4 regions of the Oerskovia sp. 140933 genome follow, and region 1 is predicted to be linked to each of the others. Evidence: riboswitches for the same ligand, from Rfam matches in the RefSeq annotation. Region 1 holds a riboswitch; each other region holds the start of a gene.
What was found. A riboswitch is a leader RNA that binds a small molecule or an ion and turns the genes downstream of it on or off. The one in region 1 is predicted to bind S-adenosylmethionine.
Positions count from the first base shown of each region.

Region 2: another riboswitch for S-adenosylmethionine. It lies ahead of NHG27_RS15990 (methylenetetrahydrofolate reductase); the one in region 1 lies ahead of NHG27_RS14925 (NADPH-dependent FMN reductase).
Region 3: another riboswitch for S-adenosylmethionine. It lies ahead of NHG27_RS13835 (hypothetical protein); the one in region 1 lies ahead of NHG27_RS14925 (NADPH-dependent FMN reductase).
Region 4: another riboswitch for S-adenosylmethionine. It lies ahead of NHG27_RS18175 (aminotransferase class V-fold PLP-dependent enzyme); the one in region 1 lies ahead of NHG27_RS14925 (NADPH-dependent FMN reductase).

Region 1 is NZ_JAMXIO010000030.1:28,567-32,649, forward strand. Features, by position in the region: gene NHG27_RS14915 (hypothetical protein) at 1-301, shown strand, start outside; gene NHG27_RS14920 (flavin reductase family protein) at 375-926, opposite strand; gene NHG27_RS14925 (NADPH-dependent FMN reductase) at 923-1,546, opposite strand; SAM riboswitch class IV at 1,567-1,678, opposite strand; gene gdhA (NADP-specific glutamate dehydrogenase) at 1,948-3,285, shown strand; gene NHG27_RS14935 (copper homeostasis protein CutC) at 3,589-4,083, shown strand, end outside.
Region 2 is NZ_JAMXIO010000036.1:11,688-15,770, forward strand. Features, by position in the region: gene metE (5-methyltetrahydropteroyltriglutamate--homocysteine S-methyltransferase) at 1-1,375, opposite strand, end outside; gene NHG27_RS15990 (methylenetetrahydrofolate reductase) at 1,397-2,446, opposite strand; SAM riboswitch class I at 2,568-2,670, opposite strand; gene NHG27_RS15995 (NYN domain-containing protein) at 2,963-4,083, shown strand, end outside.
Region 3 is NZ_JAMXIO010000026.1:53,440-57,522, reverse strand. Features, by position in the region: gene NHG27_RS13845 (aldo/keto reductase) at 66-917, opposite strand; gene NHG27_RS13840 (cold-shock protein) at 1,491-1,694, shown strand; SAM riboswitch class IV at 1,826-1,938, shown strand; gene NHG27_RS13835 (hypothetical protein) at 2,044-2,415, shown strand; gene NHG27_RS13830 (hypothetical protein) at 2,548-3,252, shown strand; gene NHG27_RS13825 (transglutaminase-like domain-containing protein) at 3,388-4,083, shown strand, end outside.
Region 4 is NZ_JAMXIO010000052.1:12,868-16,950, forward strand. Features, by position in the region: gene NHG27_RS18160 (O-succinylhomoserine sulfhydrylase) at 1-230, opposite strand, end outside; gene NHG27_RS18165 (rhodanese-like domain-containing protein) at 254-718, opposite strand; SAM riboswitch class I at 725-817, opposite strand; gene NHG27_RS18170 (phosphotransferase) at 891-1,697, shown strand; SAM riboswitch class IV at 1,797-1,911, shown strand; gene NHG27_RS18175 (aminotransferase class V-fold PLP-dependent enzyme) at 1,953-3,353, shown strand; gene NHG27_RS18180 (GNAT family N-acetyltransferase) at 3,478-4,083, shown strand, end outside.

The sequences.
Region 1 (4,083 bases):
CAGGCTCACCCGGCGTGAGCGCCGCCGTCGGGCACCCGACCCCCTCGTCACCCTCGCCGTCCAGGTCCGCCTCGGCCGCCTCGCCGACGAGCTGCGCGCGGTCGAGCGCGACCCCGACGTCTACGCCCGCGCCCACCACTACCTGGCCGCGCAGGGCGCGTACGACGCCCTGCTGCGCGAGGCCTGCCGGCTGAGCGGGCTCGACGTCGCCGCCGACCCCCTGCATGCGGGCCTGCGCAGCGACGAGGACGAGCGGCTGCGGGAGGAGCTCGAGCTCAGCGCGCGCGGCTGGACCTGGTAGCCCGCGCACGGCGAAGGGCGAGGGGCCCGACGGCGGCGCACCGCCGTCGGGCCCCTCGCCCCGCGCCCGCGCGTCAGAGAGCCGAGTGGTCGCCGATCCGGTGGTACGCCCGGTCGTGGTAGACGAGCGGTGCCGCATCCCCCCGCGTCCCCGAGGACAGGGCGCGCAACGAGACCAGGTAGCTGTCGCCCACGGGCGTGCGCTGCACGACCCGACCCCGCACCCAGGACAGCGCGCCGTCGATCACGGGCTCCCCGGACGCGAGACGCGACCAGCCGCCGCCCGCGGACCGGTCGATGCCGCTCGTCGCGAACCGTGCGGACACGTCGTCCTGGTCGTCGGCCAGGAAGCTGACCGTGAGCGTGCGGGCCGCGCAGATCGCCGGCCACGACGACGACGTCGACGCGAGGGAGAACGCGAGCAGCGGCGGCGAGGCCGAGACCGAGATGACGGACGTCGCCGTGAAGCCCACGGGCCGTCCCTCGTGCTCGAGCGCGACGACCGCGACCCCCGCCGGGTGCCGGCGGAACACGGCCTTGTAGTCGTCCGCGCTGAGCTGTGGCTCGTCCTGCTCGTGCAGGAGGGCTTCGAGCCCGGCGAGCTCGGAGCGCGTGGTCGCGGTCACCGGGAGGCTCCGGCGAGCCGGGGCGCGGTCGCGTCCTGGAAGACGGTGCCGCCCACCGCTCGGCGCAGGAGCCCTCCGGCGTGGCCGAGCCAGGTGTCGAGGGCGTCCGTGAGGTCGGGCTCGCCCAACCGGGAGTCGACCAGGGTCAGGGTCCGGGCGGGGACGGTGGCGCCGAGCTCGACGAGGAGGGGACGCAGGTGGACCTCGCCGGCCAGGGCGTGCGCCGGGTTGCCCGACACCACGACCGGGACCGCGACCACCCCCGCCAGGCCGTCGGGGCCGTAGAGGTCGAGGAACGCCTTGAGCAGCCCCGTGTACGAGCCCTTGTAGACGGGGGTCGCGACGACCAGGACGGAGGCGCTCGCGGCGACGGTGCGGGCGGTGTCGGCGCGGGGGTGGGCCGGGGCGAGCAGCTCGGCCGCGAGGTCCGCGAGGTCGATCGTGGCGCGCGGGGCCAGGCCGAGGTCGTCCGCCACGCGAGCCGCGACGGCCTGCGCCGCGGCCAGGGTCCGGGAGGCCGGGCGGGGGTTGCCGACCAGGGTGACGACCGCGGGGCGGGCGGGGCCCGGGGCGGGGGAGTCGGCGGCCCCGACAGGGGGCGGGGCGGTGTGCTGGGTCATGGTGTCCTCGCTGTCGTCGTGCGGAACGCTTGCTGCGCCGGTGCCGGCGTGGCCGGGTCATCTCCCGGAGCACCCCGTCGTGGGAGGGGTTGCTGACCAGCGAGCCGGGGCTTGGCGCTGGTGCTCGTGACCTCTGGGACGGGTATAGCCCTGCACGACGCCTTCTGCACCGGATCGGTCGAGAATCTCGGGACGTGGACGAAGGTTTCGGGGCGTGTTGCACGGTCGGCCGTTCCCGTGCGTCGCGGGCCACGTGTCGAGGCCTCGCGACCGTCGCCCCGGGCAAGCGCAACGTCCCAGGTCGTGACCCTGGCGTCTCCCAGAGTGGGACGGGAGTACGGCCGGGTTTACGCCTACGTAACCTGGTGCGGTTACGAACCCGCCCTGCCGAGGAGCACTCCATGGATAGTCGTCTGCAGTCCGTCTTCGACGAGGTCCTCGCTCGCAACCCTGGTGAGGTCGAGTTCCACCAGGCCGTGCGCGAGGTCTTCGACTCGCTCGGCCCGGTGCTCAAGAAGAACCCCCAGTACGTCGACGCCGCCGTGCTCGAGCGCATCTGCGAGCCCGAGCGCCAGATCATCTTCCGCGTCCCGTGGGTCGACGACCGCAACCACGTGCAGATCAACCGTGGGTTCCGCGTCGAGTTCAACTCGGCCCTCGGCCCCTTCAAGGGCGGGCTCCGTTTCCACCCCTCGGTGTACCTGGGGATCGTCAAGTTCCTCGGGTTCGAGCAGATCTTCAAGAACTCGCTCACCGGCATGCCCATCGGCGGCGGCAAGGGCGGCTCGGACTTCGACCCGCGCGGCAGGTCCGACGGCGAGGTCATGCGCTTCTGCCAGTCGTTCATGACCGAGCTGTACCGCCACATCGGCGAGTACACGGACGTCCCGGCCGGCGACATCGGGGTCGGGGGCCGCGAGATCGGCTACCTGTTCGGCCAGTACAAGCGCATCACGAACCGCTACGAGTCCGGCGTCCTCACGGGCAAGGGCATCAGCTGGGGCGGGTCGCTCGTGCGTACCGAGGCCACGGGCTACGGCACGGTCTTCTTCGCCGACCACATGCTGCGCACCAAGGGCCAGAGCTTCGACGGCCAGCGCGTCGTCGTGTCCGGCTCCGGGAACGTCGCGACCTACGCGATCCAGAAGGCCCAGCAGCTCGGTGCGAACGTCGTGTCGTTCTCCGACTCGTCGGGCTACGTGGTCGACGAGGCCGGCGTGGACGTCGAGCTGCTCCGCCAGGTCAAGGAGGTCGAGCGCGGGCGCGTCGCCGACTACGTCGCGCGCCGCCCCGGCGCACGCCTCGTGACCGGAGGCAGCATCTGGGACGTCCCCGCGACGGTCGCCCTGCCCTGCGCCACGCAGAACGAGCTGACCGAGCAGGACGCCAAGCAGCTCGTCGCCAACGGCGTCGTCGCGGTCGCGGAGGGCGCCAACATGCCCACGACGCCGGGCGCCGTCGCGCTCCTCCAGGAGGCCGGCGTGCTGTTCGCGCCCGGCAAGGCCGCGAACGCCGGCGGCGTCGCGACCTCGGCCCTCGAGATGCAGCAGAACGCCTCGCGCGACGCCTGGACGTTCGAGTACACCGAGGAGCGCCTCGCGCACATCATGGCCGGCATCCACGCGCGCTGCGAGGAGACCGCCGACGAGTACGGGACGCCGGGCAACTACGTCCTGGGCGCGAACATCGCGGGCTTCACCAAGGTCGCCGACGCCATGATCTCGCTGGGCGTCATCTGACCCACCCCGCTGGGCCGGACCCCGCGGAACGACGGGAGCGGCCCCTCCTCGGGCCTCACGGTGCGAGGAGGGGCCGCTCCCGTCGTCGTCCCCGCGGCGGCACGGCCCCCGGCCTGGACGGGCACCCGGCAGGCGCCCGCGCGGCGCGCTCGACGGTGGCCCGACGACGGCGCGCACGTGGCGCCGTCGGGCCGCGGTGGCGAGGCGCCGGGTGGCGAGGGGCCTCCGTCCGGACCGCTGGGTCTACGCTGACCGCGGGCGCGTGACGCGCGCGCCGTCCCCCGACGCAAGGAGCAGCAGCACATGGCACGCGAGGTCGCGCTCGAGATCGCAGTCCAGGACACCGACGGCGTGCGGGTCGCGGCGGAGGTCGGCGCCCAGCGGGTCGAGCTGTGCGCGGCGCTCGGGGCGACGGGTGGGCTGACGCCGAGCATCGGGCTCGTCGAGGCCGCGGTGCGCGCGGCTGCCGAGGTGGGCACGGCATCGCTCGAGGTCCACCCCCTGATCCGGCCGCGACCGGGCGGGTTCGTGTTCAGCGCCGCCGAGATCGACGTGCAGGTCCGGGACGTCCGGGCCGTGGTCGCGGCCGGCGCCGCCGGGGTCGTGATCGGTGCGCTCACCCCGGACGGGCAGGTGGACGCGGAGGCGGTGCGTGCGCTCGTCGCCGCCGCCGGCGGGCGCGACGTCACGTTCCACCGCGCGATCGACGTCGTCGAGGACGTCACGGGAGCGCTCGACCTGCTCGCGGCGCTGGGGGTGACCCGGGTGCTCACGTCGGGCGGTGCCCCGAGCAGCATC
Region 2 (4,083 bases), on a different contig from region 1:
TGGTCGGCAGCAGCGGGAGGTTCAGCTTGGCCTGCTGGGCGGCCGCGCGCTCGGCGTACTCGCCGCGCGAGAAGTCGCCCTCGGTCAGGGCCGCAGCGCGCTCGCGCACCGCGGGCACGACGACGCCGCTCGCCTCGGTGCGGCTCGCGACGACCGCGCGGGCCGCCTCGATCTCGGCGCCGACGGCGTCGCGGCCCTCGGTCAGGGCGCGGGCGAGGACCGCGACCTCCGCGACCTTCTGGTCGGCGAACGCGAGCCAGTCACGCAGACGAACGTCGATCGAGCCGTTCGTCCAGTCCTCGTCCTCGACGTCGTGCGGGACGTGCAGGAGCGAGGTCGAGGTACCGACCGTGACGGCACCGGCGCCCAGGGCGTGCACCGCGTCGAGGACGTCGAGCTTCGCGGCGAGGTCCGCACGCCAGACGTTGTGGCCGTCGATCACGCCCGCGACGACCGTCTTGTCCGCCAGGCCCGCGACGGGGCCCGCCGGGACGGCGCCCTTGACGAGGTCGAGCGAGATCGCCTCCACGTCGGTCGCGGCCAGGAGCGCGAGGCCGTCCTCCCCGGGGCCGACGAGCCCGCCGAACGGCGCCCCCACGAGGATCGCGGGGCGCTCGGTGCCCACCGCGAGCTCGGAAGCGAGCACCCGGTACGCCTCGGTGACCGCGGCGTGGACCTCGGCAGCCGGCACGTCGACCGAGTCGGACACGAGCGCGGGCTCGTCGAGCTGCACCCACGGTGCGCCCGCCGCGGCCAGGGCGCGCAGCAGCTCGACGTACACGGGCAGGACGTCCGCGAGGCGGGAGAGCGGCGAGTAGCCCGCGGGCGCGTCGTCCGAGGCCTTCGACAGCGCGAGGAACGTCACGGGCCCGACGACGACGGGCCGCGTCACGACACCCGCGTCCCTGGCCTCGACGAACTGGCGCACGACGCGGTCGTCGGCGAGACGGACGGGGGTCTCGGGGCCGATCTCGGGGACCAGGTAGTGGTAGTTCGTGTCGAACCACTTGGTCATCTCGAGCGGGGCGTCCTCACCGGCGCCGCGCGCGACCGTGAAGTAGCCCGCGAGGTCCAGCGCGCCCTTCTCGTCGGTGAGCGACGCGAAACGCGACGGGACGGCACCGAGGAGAGCGACGACGTCGAGCACCTGGTCGTAGTAGGAGAACGAGCCGGGCACGGCGCCCGACGTGGCGTCGAGGCCCAGGTCGACGAGGCGCTTCGCGGCGGCGACGCGCAGCGCCGAGGCCGTGGCCTCGAGCTCGTCGGCCGTGATCCGGCCGGCCCAGAAGGACTCGACGGCCTTCTTGAGCTCGCGGCGCGGGCCGATGCGGGGGTAGCCGAGGACGGAACCGGACGGGAAGGTGGGTGCACTCATGGGTGAATACCTCTGAACTGGTCAGACCGAGGAGCTGCCCAGGGCAGGCTCGGCGGAGGGAAGGGGAGTGCCGGAGACCCACGGCCCGCTGGCCAGGTCGGGGGTGCGGGACGAGACGCCGCCGGCGTCTCCCGCTACCCCACCGCCGAGGTCGACTCCCTCGAGCAGGTCTAGAGCGGCTTGGTGCTTGTTGAAGGTGTAGATGTGGAGGCCGGGCGCGCCGGCCGCGAGGACCTGGCGCGCGAGCGCGACCGAGTGCCGGATGCCCAGGGCGTGGCGCGCGGCCGGGTCGGCCTCGGCCTCGAGGGCCTCGACGATCCGGCGCGGTGCGGGGACGCCCGTGAGCTCCTCGACGCGCGCGAGGCGGGCCGGGTCCGTCATGGGCAGGAGGCCCGCGAGGATGGGGATGGTCACCCCGGCGGCGCGCGCCTCGGCGACGAAGTCGATGTACGACGAGGCCTCGTAGAAGAGCTGCGTGATCGCGAAGTCCGCGCCCGCCTGCTGCTTCTGCCACAGGCGGCGCACCTCCTGCGTCCGGCTCGTGCCCGCAGCGAGGTTGCCGTCGGGGAACGTCGCGACCGCGATGGTCAGGGGGCGCGCCGCGCCGCGCAGGGCGATGCTCGGGCTCGCGGCGCAGCGAGCGGCCTCGACCTCGCGCAGCAGGGCCACGAGCTCGGCGCTCGACCGCACGCCGTCCTCGCCGGGGCGCCAGTCGGGCTGGTCGCGCGGAGGGTCCCCCCGCAGTGCGAGGAAGCTGCGCACGCCCGCTTCGAGGAAGTCGGTGATGACGTCCTCGACGTCCTCGCGCGACGCGCCCACGCAGGTCAGGTGCGCGATGGGCAGCACGGGCGTGCCGTGCAGGAGCTGGCTGATGACGCGGCGCGAGGTCTCGCGGTCCGTGCCGGCCGCGCCGTACGTGACGGACACGAAGTCGGGCGACGTCGCGACGAGCCGGCGCGCGGTCTCCCAGAACTTGGGCGCGGCGTCGGGACGGCGCGGGGGCATGAGCTCGAACGACACCGTGGGTCGCGGCGCCTCGTGCCCGAAGTGCCCCAGGTCGACGATGCTCATCGTGCGGCCGCCAGGGGCGCTCGGACGGTGGCTGCAGCGGTGGCCGCACGGCTCGTGCAGGGTGCGGTGCGCAGTACCCCGGTGTGCGGGGTGGCGCAGGAAGATGCCTCGGTCATGAATCGCTCCATCGAACCTGGCTGTAGCACCCGTACCCGCGGGAGGCTTCCGTTGGGGGGTTGCTGCGGTGTCAACGAGCCAGGACTCTCGACCGCTCTGGATGGTGTTGACGATCGTAGGGGGAATCCATGATCTGAGCCAGATTCTGCTCGGATCGTGAGACAGAAGGGTCTGGGAGCGGGAAATCGACCCGTTTGGCGGTCTCGTCCCCGTCTGCAAGGCGCTTCGTCGGTCCTGCGGGTGCTCTCCCAACGTACGCCTGTCGGGCGCCCCCGGACGGGCGCACGTCGTCGGTCGGCGTGGCCGCGTCGTGCCGACGCTCCGGCCGCAGGGGACCTTGACGCGCTGGCCGCCGCGGCGGATGGGCATTCGGCCTGCGCGGGCCATACCCTGGCGGATATGGACACCGAAGAACGTCTGGCCGTCTTCCTCGACTACGACAACCTCGCGCTGGGCGCGCGCGACCACCTGGGCGGGATGACCTTCGACTTCAAGCCGATCGCCGACGCGCTCGCCGCGCGCGGCCGGGTGGTCGTCCGCCGCGCCTACGCCGACTGGTCGTACTTCGACGAGGACCGCCGCTCCCTGACCCGCCACCAGGTCGAGCTCATCGAGATGCCCCAGCGCATGGGGGCCTCGCGCAAGAACGCCGCCGACATCAAGATGGTCGTCGACGCGATCGAGATGGCCTTCGAGCGTGAGTACATCTCCACCTTCGTCATGTGTACGGGGGACAGCGACTTCTCACCCCTCGTGCACAAGCTGCGCGAGCTCAACAAGCGCGTGATCGGGATCGGCGTCGAGAACTCGACCTCGAAGCTGCTTCCCCCCGCGTGCGACGAGTTCCTCTTCTACGACCGCCTCGAGGGCGTCGAGATCCCTGACGAGCCCGTCGAGCGCAAGCGCTCCTCGAACAGCTCGAACCGCAGCACGACCCGCAAGTCGTCCGGCCGCTCGTCGGGCTCGTCGGGCAAGGCTGCGACCGCGCCCGCCCCCGAGGCCGCGACGCCGCCCGCGTCGCCCGCGTCGCCTGCAGAGGCGGTACAGGCGGAGACCGAGCCGACCCCGGTCCCGCTGGACGTCGAGGCCGAGCTCGGGTCCGCCGTCGGGCACGGGGCCTCCTCGACCAACGAGGACGAGGACCTCGCGGTCCTCGTCGCGCAGACCCTCGCGGACCTGTCGAGCTCGTCGAGCGGGGCCGTCGTCGCCTCGACGCTCAAGCGCACGCTGCTGCGCAAGGACCCCACCTTCAGCGAGGCCGACTACGGCTTCCGCAACTTCGGCGAGTTCCTGCGCTACCTCGAGGAGCGCGGCGTCGTGCAGCTCAGCGCGGGCCCCGCGACGGGCGACCCCGAGGTCTCCCTCCCGGAGCGCGGGCACGCGGGCGACGACTTCGCGCTGCTGCGCACGGTCGTGGGCGACCAGGGCGGCTCGGTGCCGCTGTCCGGGCTCAAGAACCAGCTCCGCAAGAAGCGCCCCGACTTCAGCGAGAAGGCGCTCGGCTACCGCAGCTTCCTCCA
Region 3 (4,083 bases), on a different contig from region 1:
AGAGGCCGCCGTCTCAGGAGGGGCCGCCGTCTCAGGAGGGGTACGGCCTCAGGAGGGGTACGGCCTCAGGAGGGGTACTGCGAGAACGCGGCCGTCGCGGGGTCGGAGCCGAGCCGGACGTCGGAGTCGAGGCCGTCGATCGCCGCGACCTCGCCGGCGGTCAGCTCGAAGCCGAACAGGTCGATGTTCGTCGCGATGCGCCTGGGGTCGACCGACTTGGGGATCACGATCCGGTCGTGCTGCAGGTGCCAGCGCAGGACGACCTGGGCGGGCGTGACGCCGTGCGTCTCGGCGATCGAGGTGACCGCGGGGGCGTCGAGGTCGGTGCCGCGCCCGAGGGGTGAGTACGCCTCGACCGCGATGCCCGCGGCCCGGGTCGCGTCCTGCGTCGCGCGCTGCTGGTAGGTCGGGTGGACCTCGATCTGGTTCACGGCGGGCACGACGTCGGTCTCTGCCAGGAGCCGCGCGAGGTGGTCGGGCAGGAAGTTGGAGACGCCGATCGCGCGGGCGGCGCCGTCGGCGTACAGCTTCTCGAAGGCTCGCCAGGTCTCGACGTAGAGGCCCCTGCTGGGGACGGGCCAGTGGACGAGGTAGAGGTCGACGACCTCGACGTCGAGCGCCTCGCGCGAGTCCTCGAACGCCTGCAGCGCGGACTCGAAGCCCTGGTCGCCGTTGCGGAGCTTGGTCGTCACGAAGATCTCGCGGCGGTGCAGCCCGGTCGCGCGCAGCGCGGCCCCGACACCGGCCTCGTTGTAGTAGCCGGCTGCGGTGTCGATGTGCCGGTACCCGGCCTCGAGGGCCAGCTCGACGGTGCGCTGCGTGGCGTCCTCGGGGACCTTGAAGACACCGAGCCCGACCTGCGGGACGGCGACACCGTTGTTCAGGAGGACGTCGGGGACCTGCGTGGGAGACACCATCCTCCAGTTCTACCGGGCGCCCGCGGGGGCTTCCACCCGACGCGGCAGGGCTCGCCGGGGCACGACCGGCCGTGCCCGGACCGGTGGTCGCCGTGCCCGCGGGGCGCCGGATGCGCGATGCTGTGACCAGTGTCCTCTCCTGGCGCAACGGGTCGTCGACCCTGCGTGCCGTGAGCCGGCGCCTCGCAGAACCGTCCCCGACGGCGGGTCGGGCCTCTCGCAGGCGTCGGACCTGGGGTGATCCCCCGGTTCGACGGCGTGCTCACCTCGGTGGCGGACGCTCGGCGGGGCGTCGCGGACGCCACGCGGGGTCCGGGTCCGGTGCTCGTGCCGGTGCCCGTTTTGCAGGCCCCTGACCCTGTTGGGCGACACGCGTGCTTGACTCGTTACCTCCCAGGGCTAGCACAGTCGCACTTCCCCCTGTACCGTAGCCGGTGAGATTGCAGTGCCTCGCTTGTCCTTGCGCAACGGCCCCATGCCACCGCGAACCTTGTTACCCAAGAGTTGACGACGAACACCGTGATGTTCGGCTCCAGATCATGGAGCTGTTTGAAACTCTAGAAGGAGATCCCCATGGCATTGGGAACCGTGAAGTGGTTCAACGGCGAAAAGGGCTACGGCTTCATCGCACCTGAGGACGGCAGCGCCGACGTGTTCGCGCACTACTCCGCCATCCAGACGCAGGGCTTCCGCTCGCTCGAGGAGAACCAGCGCGTCGAGTTCGACGTGACGCAGGGCCCCAAGGGCCCGCAGGCGGAGAACATCCGCCCGCTCTGATCTCACTCGCCTCCGGGCGAACCTGATCATTGATCGAGTGCCCCCGACCGGTTCGCCGGTCGGGGGCACTCGTGCGTCCAGGACCAGGAGCCCCCGTGCTCGGTCCGTGACGCCGTGGTAGAACTGAGAACGGTCCAGAGGACCAGCGAACCGCCCTCCGGCGTGCTGGTCCGGCAACCGCGTGATCGCGCACGGTGCTCCCGGAGGAAGACCCGCCCCCGCGTCCGTGGGGGAAGAGCGAGGCCCGACGCCGCAGCGCACCTCCTCGTGCCCCTCACCCGGGGCTGTCCCGGGCGAGGTCTCCGCACGCGGGGGAGCTCCGCCGTCGGGCACGGAGAGAAGGAGCACCATGGCCGAGCGCGTCGTGGACCGTGAGGCAGCCTCCGCTGCCGCCTGCCCCCCGTCCGTCGTGTGCCGCCAGTTCGGCCCCGGGCACCTCCTGCACGCCCTCCACGGCCGCATGCTCCGCAACCGGCCCTGGGGCTGGCGCGACGGGGTCGTGCTCGCGGTGCGGTCGGTCGACGCCGGTGCCGAGGTCGTCGTGGAGTACACGACCGGCGAGGGGGCGTGCCGGGTGTGGCACCACACCGCGCTCGACCTCGCTGCCGGGCAGGGCGTGCGCGTGCACGAGCAGTACCACGCGCTCGAGGTCGGCTTCAGCACGCTCAACGTCCGGCTGCTCGGCGGGGTGGGCCACGTGCCGGAACCCGCCCCGCGCTGAGCGCGTGGTCCCGCCCTGGCTCGCCGGGCGGGTCGCGGCCGGATCGCGCCCTCGACGGAACGCACGGGCCAGGCACCGCGTTGAACCCGTGTGGGCACCCGCCCGCGCCCGGTTCGACCAAAGGACACGCTCATGGGATTCCTCGACCGCCTCCTCGGCCGCGCCCCGCAGGACGACGGGATGCCGCGCCGCCACGCGACCTACGACGGCCACGAGTCCCCCGCGTACGGCACACCACCCCTCGCACCCACCGGGCCTGCGCGCAGCGAGGACGACGTCGCGATCGACCGCTACCGGTACCTGCTGCGCACCGCTCCCCCGGAGGCCGTCGAGCAGGCGCACGCCGAGGCGTTCGAGAGGCTGACCCCCGAGCAGCGCCGGCGCGTCCTGACCGACCTCGGCCAGCAGGTGCCGCCCGCGGAGCGTGCGACCTCCGACGACCCGCAGTCGCTCGCCCGCATGGCGACCCGCGCCGAGATGCGCAACCCCGGGACCCTCGAGCGGTCGTTCGGGGGTCGGCAGGGCGCGCCGGGCATGGGCTCGATGATCGGCTCGAGCATGCTCGGCACCATCGCGGGCGTCGTGATCGGCTCGGCGGTCGCGAACATGATGTTCGGGCCGATGTTCGGCGACCCGACGGCGGACTTCGCGGGCGACGGCGGCACCTCTGGCGCCGGCGACCCGGGCGCGACCGAGGGTGACCCCGGGGCGACCGAGGCCGGGGCCGAGACGGCGGGCGGCGAGCCCGGCTTCACCGAGGCCGGAGGCGCGGGCGACCTGGGTGGGGGCTTCGGGGACTTCGGCGGCGGCGACCTCGGCGGCTTCGGAGACTTCTGAGGCCCTGGCTCGCCCGGTCCTTGCCGGGGGGGGTGGCCGACGGTCCACCGGACCGACGCGTTGCCCTGCCGCGCGCCACGGTCGACACTGGTGCCCTGCCGCGCGCCGCTCGTGACCGCGACCTCGGAGGATCCGATGAACGACCCGTCCAGCCGCCTCGCGCCGAGCGGCACCACCGCCGTCCCTCGGTCGGTCGCCCGCTGGGCGGCCCACACGCCGTACTCCTCACCCGGGGAGCATGCCCGGCTCCTGCGGGCGGTGCCCACCGACCCGGACGCCCTGGGGCAGGTGGCACGCAACGTGATCGCGCACTATCGCGCGGAGGCCGCCATGATGCCGGCCGAGCGTGCCACGGACGTCGACAGCCGGTGGCTCGCGACGATCCTCGACCTCGACCACTCCCGGCACGGGACCGCGCTCACCGAGCCTCGTGCGGTCTGCGACCGGGTGGGAGGCTGCTGCCGGGACCACGCGCTGCTCGCGGTCGGGGTGCTGCGCGAGCACGGCATCCCGGCCAGGACCCGTGTGGGGTTCGCGGCGTACTTCACGCCCGGCTTCCACCACGACCACGTCGTCGTCGAGCACTGGGCAGACGGCCGCTGGGTGCGCTGGGACCCCGAGCTCACCGCTGGTGACCCGGCCTTCTCGTTCGACCCGCTCGACCTCCCGCTCGAGAAGGGGGTGACCGGCGAGGACCTGACACTGCCCTTCGTGCCCGCGGCCACCGCGTGGCTCGCGCTCCGTGCGGGGCTGGCGGACGCGGACCTGTTCGGGCTCGACCCCGGGCTGCCGGTCCGCGGCGACTGGTTCGTCCACGACTACGTCCTGTTC
Region 4 (4,083 bases), on a different contig from region 1:
GTCGGGTTGCCGTAGCGCGAGTAGATGAAGCGGTCGACCTCGCCCGTGAACGCGGCCTCGGCCTCGGCCGCGCTCCCGTAGACGTAGCCCTGCGTGAGGAAGAGGGCCTCGCTCGTCTCCTCGAACTCGGAGCGGGCGTGGCCACCGCGCACCGCGAGGGTGTCGGGTCGCGCCGAGCGGGGGAGCGGACCGCGGCCCGAGCCTCCGGGGATCCCGGCGGGGATGCGCAGGACGCCGTCGCCCGTCGCGGCGCTCACGACTGCGTCCAGGGGAGACCGGCGGCACGCCAGCCGTCGGCGCCGCGGTGCCCGGCGGTGTCGAGCGCTCCCTCGAATCCCTCGAGGACGTTGTACGCGGGGCCCAGGCCTGCGGCCGTCGCAGCCTTGGCCGCGCCGATCGACCGCGCTCCGGAGCGGCAGAGGAGGACGACCGGTCGCTCGGGCGTCACGCCTGCCGCGCGGAGGTCCGCGACGAACGACGCGTTGGGGCGGCCCGCGACGTCGACCCACTGGGTCAGGACCGGCTCCCGGCCCGTCGAGGACAGGTCGGGGACTCCGACGAACCGCCACTCGGCGTCGGTGCGGACATCGACGAGGACGGCGCTCGGGTCGTTCTGGAGCAGGGTCCACGCCTGCTCGGGCGTGAGGTCGCCCGCGTAGCCGTCGGCGGGTCGGGCGGGAGGGACCGGTGCAGCGGTCGCGCGGTCGGGGGAACTCATGGTGATCCTCCATCGGTCGTGGCGGTAGCACCCTCGCCCGTCACCGGGGGGTTGCTGCGGCGTCATCGTGCCAAGTCACTCAGCCGCTCTGGATGGTTGCGTCGGATCGTACGTCACCGTGACCACGGAATGGAATGGACGTCTCGCAGGGTGGTCGGGGTAGGTTCTGCGCATGAACCGCTTCCCCGAGCCGGACCAGGACGCAACCGACCAGGCCGAGGATGTCCTGGCCGGCGGGAACTCGACCGTGGTCGTGCGACGCGGCGACACCGTGCGACGCACCGCCGGGCCCTGGACGCCGACCGTCCAGGCGTTCCTGCGCCACCTGCGCGCGCACGGCATCGCCGAGGTGCCCGAGCCGCTGGGGACCGACGGCCAGGGGCGCGAGGTGCTGTCCTACCTCCCGGGCGAGGTCGCGAACTACCCCCTTCCCCTGTGGGTCTGGGACGAGTCCGTGCTCCGGGGCGCGGGGGAGCTCCTGCGGCGCGTGCACGACGCGAGCGTCGGTTTCCTCGCCGCGGGCGACGCGCCCGCGCCACCCCTCTGGCAGAGCGCACCGCACGAGCCCGCTGAGGTCGTGTGCCGCAACGACGTCGCGCCGTACAACCTGACCTTCCGCGACGGCGCCGTGGTCGGCCTCATCGACTTCGACACCGCGAGCCCGGGCCCCCGGGTCCGGGACCTGGCGTACCTGGGCTACCGGCTCGCGCCCTTCGTGACGGACGCCGAGGGCGGGGAGGGGAGCGGCGTCGTCGGGCGCCTGGATCCTCTTGCGCGGCTCGATGTGCTGGTCGAGGCCTACGGGGTGCCGTACTCGCGCCGCGACGTCCTGGCCGCGATGGCCTCGAAGCTCGACGAGCTCGCGGCGTACACGGACGGGCGCGCTGCGGACACGGGCCGGAACGACTTCCTGGACCATGCGGCCATGTACCGGGCCGACGCGCGCCGGGTCGAGGCGCTGGGCGTCGCGTCCCGGTAGTGACCGTCCTGCCCGCCTGACAGACCGTGCTGACCACCATCCGAGACGCCCTGCCCACCAGTTGACACGCTCTGTGGGCCTCGCCCATCCTGGACACCAGGTCATGAGTGCCAGCGCAAAACCCCGGTTTGCTGGCCGGCAACCCTCCTCCGCGGTGGGGTGCCCCGGGTGACGACCAGGTCCCTCTCTATCAGGAGGGGGGCAAGCGCGGAGGGGCCGGCACGGCGAACTCCGACGACCACCGGAGGACGTGCCATGAGCGCACACGCAGTCATCGAAGCCCCCACCTCGTGTGCCGTGCTGCCCGTCGTGGGCAGCGACACCCTGGTCCCGCTCGTCGACGGGCGCAGCGTCCCGTACGCGAACCTCGACGTCGCGGCGTCGGCCCCTGCGCTGCAGGTCGTGGCCGACCGCGTCAACGAGGTCCTGCCGCTCTACGCGAGCGTGCACCGCGGCGCGGGCTACCTGTCGCAGGTGTCGACGGCCCTCTACGAGTCGGCACGTCGGACCGTCGGGGACTTCGTGGGCGCGCGAGAGGACGACGTCACGGTCGTCACGCGCAACACCACGGACTCGCTCAACCTCCTCGCGGGCTGCGTCCCGGCCCAGGCCGACGGGACGCCGGGCCGCGTGCTCGTCCTCGACGTCGAGCACCACGCCAACCTCCTGCCGTGGCAGCGCACGGGCGGGGCCACGGTCCTGGTCGGCGGCGCGACCGTCGCCGAGACCCTGTCCGGCCTGCGCGCCGAGCTCTCGCGCTTCCCGTACGCGCTCGTCGCGATCACGGGCGCATCCAACGTCACGGGCGAGTCGCTGCCCCTCGCGGACGTCGTCGCCGCGGCGCACGACGCCGGCGCTCGCGTCGTGCTCGACGGTGCCCAGCTCGTCCCGCACCGCGGCGTGTCCCTCGCGGCGAGCGACGTGGACTACGTCGCGTTCTCCGGGCACAAGACCTACGCGCCGTTCGGCGCGGGCGCGCTCGTGGGTCGTCGCGACTGGCTCGACGCCGGCACCCCGTACCTCGCCGGAGGCGGCGCGGTGCGGAACGTGACGCTCGACGGCACCACCTGGCAGGCCGCCCCGGCACGCCACGAGGCCGGGTCTCCCAACGTGATCGGCGCGGTCGCGCTCGCCGCGGCGTGCGACGCGCTCGCGGCGCTCGAGCCCGGCGTGCTGGTCGCGCACGAGACCGAGCTCCGGGCCCGCCTCGTCGAGGGGCTCGAGGAGATCGACGGCGTGCGCGTCGTGCGCGCCTGGGCGGACGCCGTGGACCCCGTGGGCGTCGTGACCTTCTCGGTCGACGGTGCGGACGCGGGCCTCGTCGCGGCCTACCTGTCGGCCGAGCACGGCATCGGTGTGCGCGACGGCCGGTTCTGCGCGCACCCGCTCCTGGCCCGCCTGGGTCTCCCGGCGGGGGCCGTCCGCGCGTCGATCGGCGTGGGGACCACGGGGGAGGAGATCGAGCGTCTCCTCTCGGCGCTGCGCGCCTGGGCGAGCGAGGGGTCGAAGGCCCGGTACGAGGTCGTGGACGGCTGCTGGGTCGTGAGCGACGACCCGCGTCCGCTGCTCCAGGTCGCGGGGCTCTCCGGGCTCATCGCGACGGCTGCGGCAGGCGACATCACGGCGGCCGTGGGCTGCGGTCCCGCCCCCGCCTGACACCCCCTCTGACCTGCGGGGACGCTGCGAGCGTCGCGGTGTTCACCGGGTCGTCACCCCACCGTCCACGAAGGACCGCTCCGTGGTCTTGGCGGCGACGCCTGCGTGTGTTCTGATATGCGCTGTGCAGCACGATGTCCACCTTGAAGGCCACGGGTTCCGCCTCGAACCCTTGGCCGTCGCGCACGCCGGTGCGCTGGCCCAGATCGTCGATCCGTCGATGTGGGCAGGCATGAGTACGACCCTCCCCGAGGGGGAGGTCGGGATGGTGAACTTCATCGAGGACACCCGGGCCACGCGCGCCCTGACGGCGTTCGCCGTCGTCGACGCGGGCTCGGGCGTCGTGGTGGGGAGCACCGCTTTCCGTGACCTGTCGCTCGACGACAGGCGCGTGGAGATCGGGCGGACCTTCTACGCCCGCTCCACGTGGGGGAGCCTCGTCAACCCGGTCTCGAAGTGGCTGCTGCTCCGACATGCGTTCGAGTCGTGGGACGTGCACCGCGTGGGCTTCCGGGTGGACGCGCGCAACGAGCGCTCGCTGTCCGCGATGCGCCGGCTCGGCGCGTACGAGGAGGGCGTCATGCGGGGTCACCGCACGGCCCCCGACGGCTCCCGCGCCGACTCGGTGTGCTTCTCGATCCTGGCGCACGAGTGGGCGGGGGTGGAGCTCGGGCTGCTCGCGCGGATCTCGAGCCCGCGCATCGTGCCCGTGCTCGGCCCGGCCGAGGCG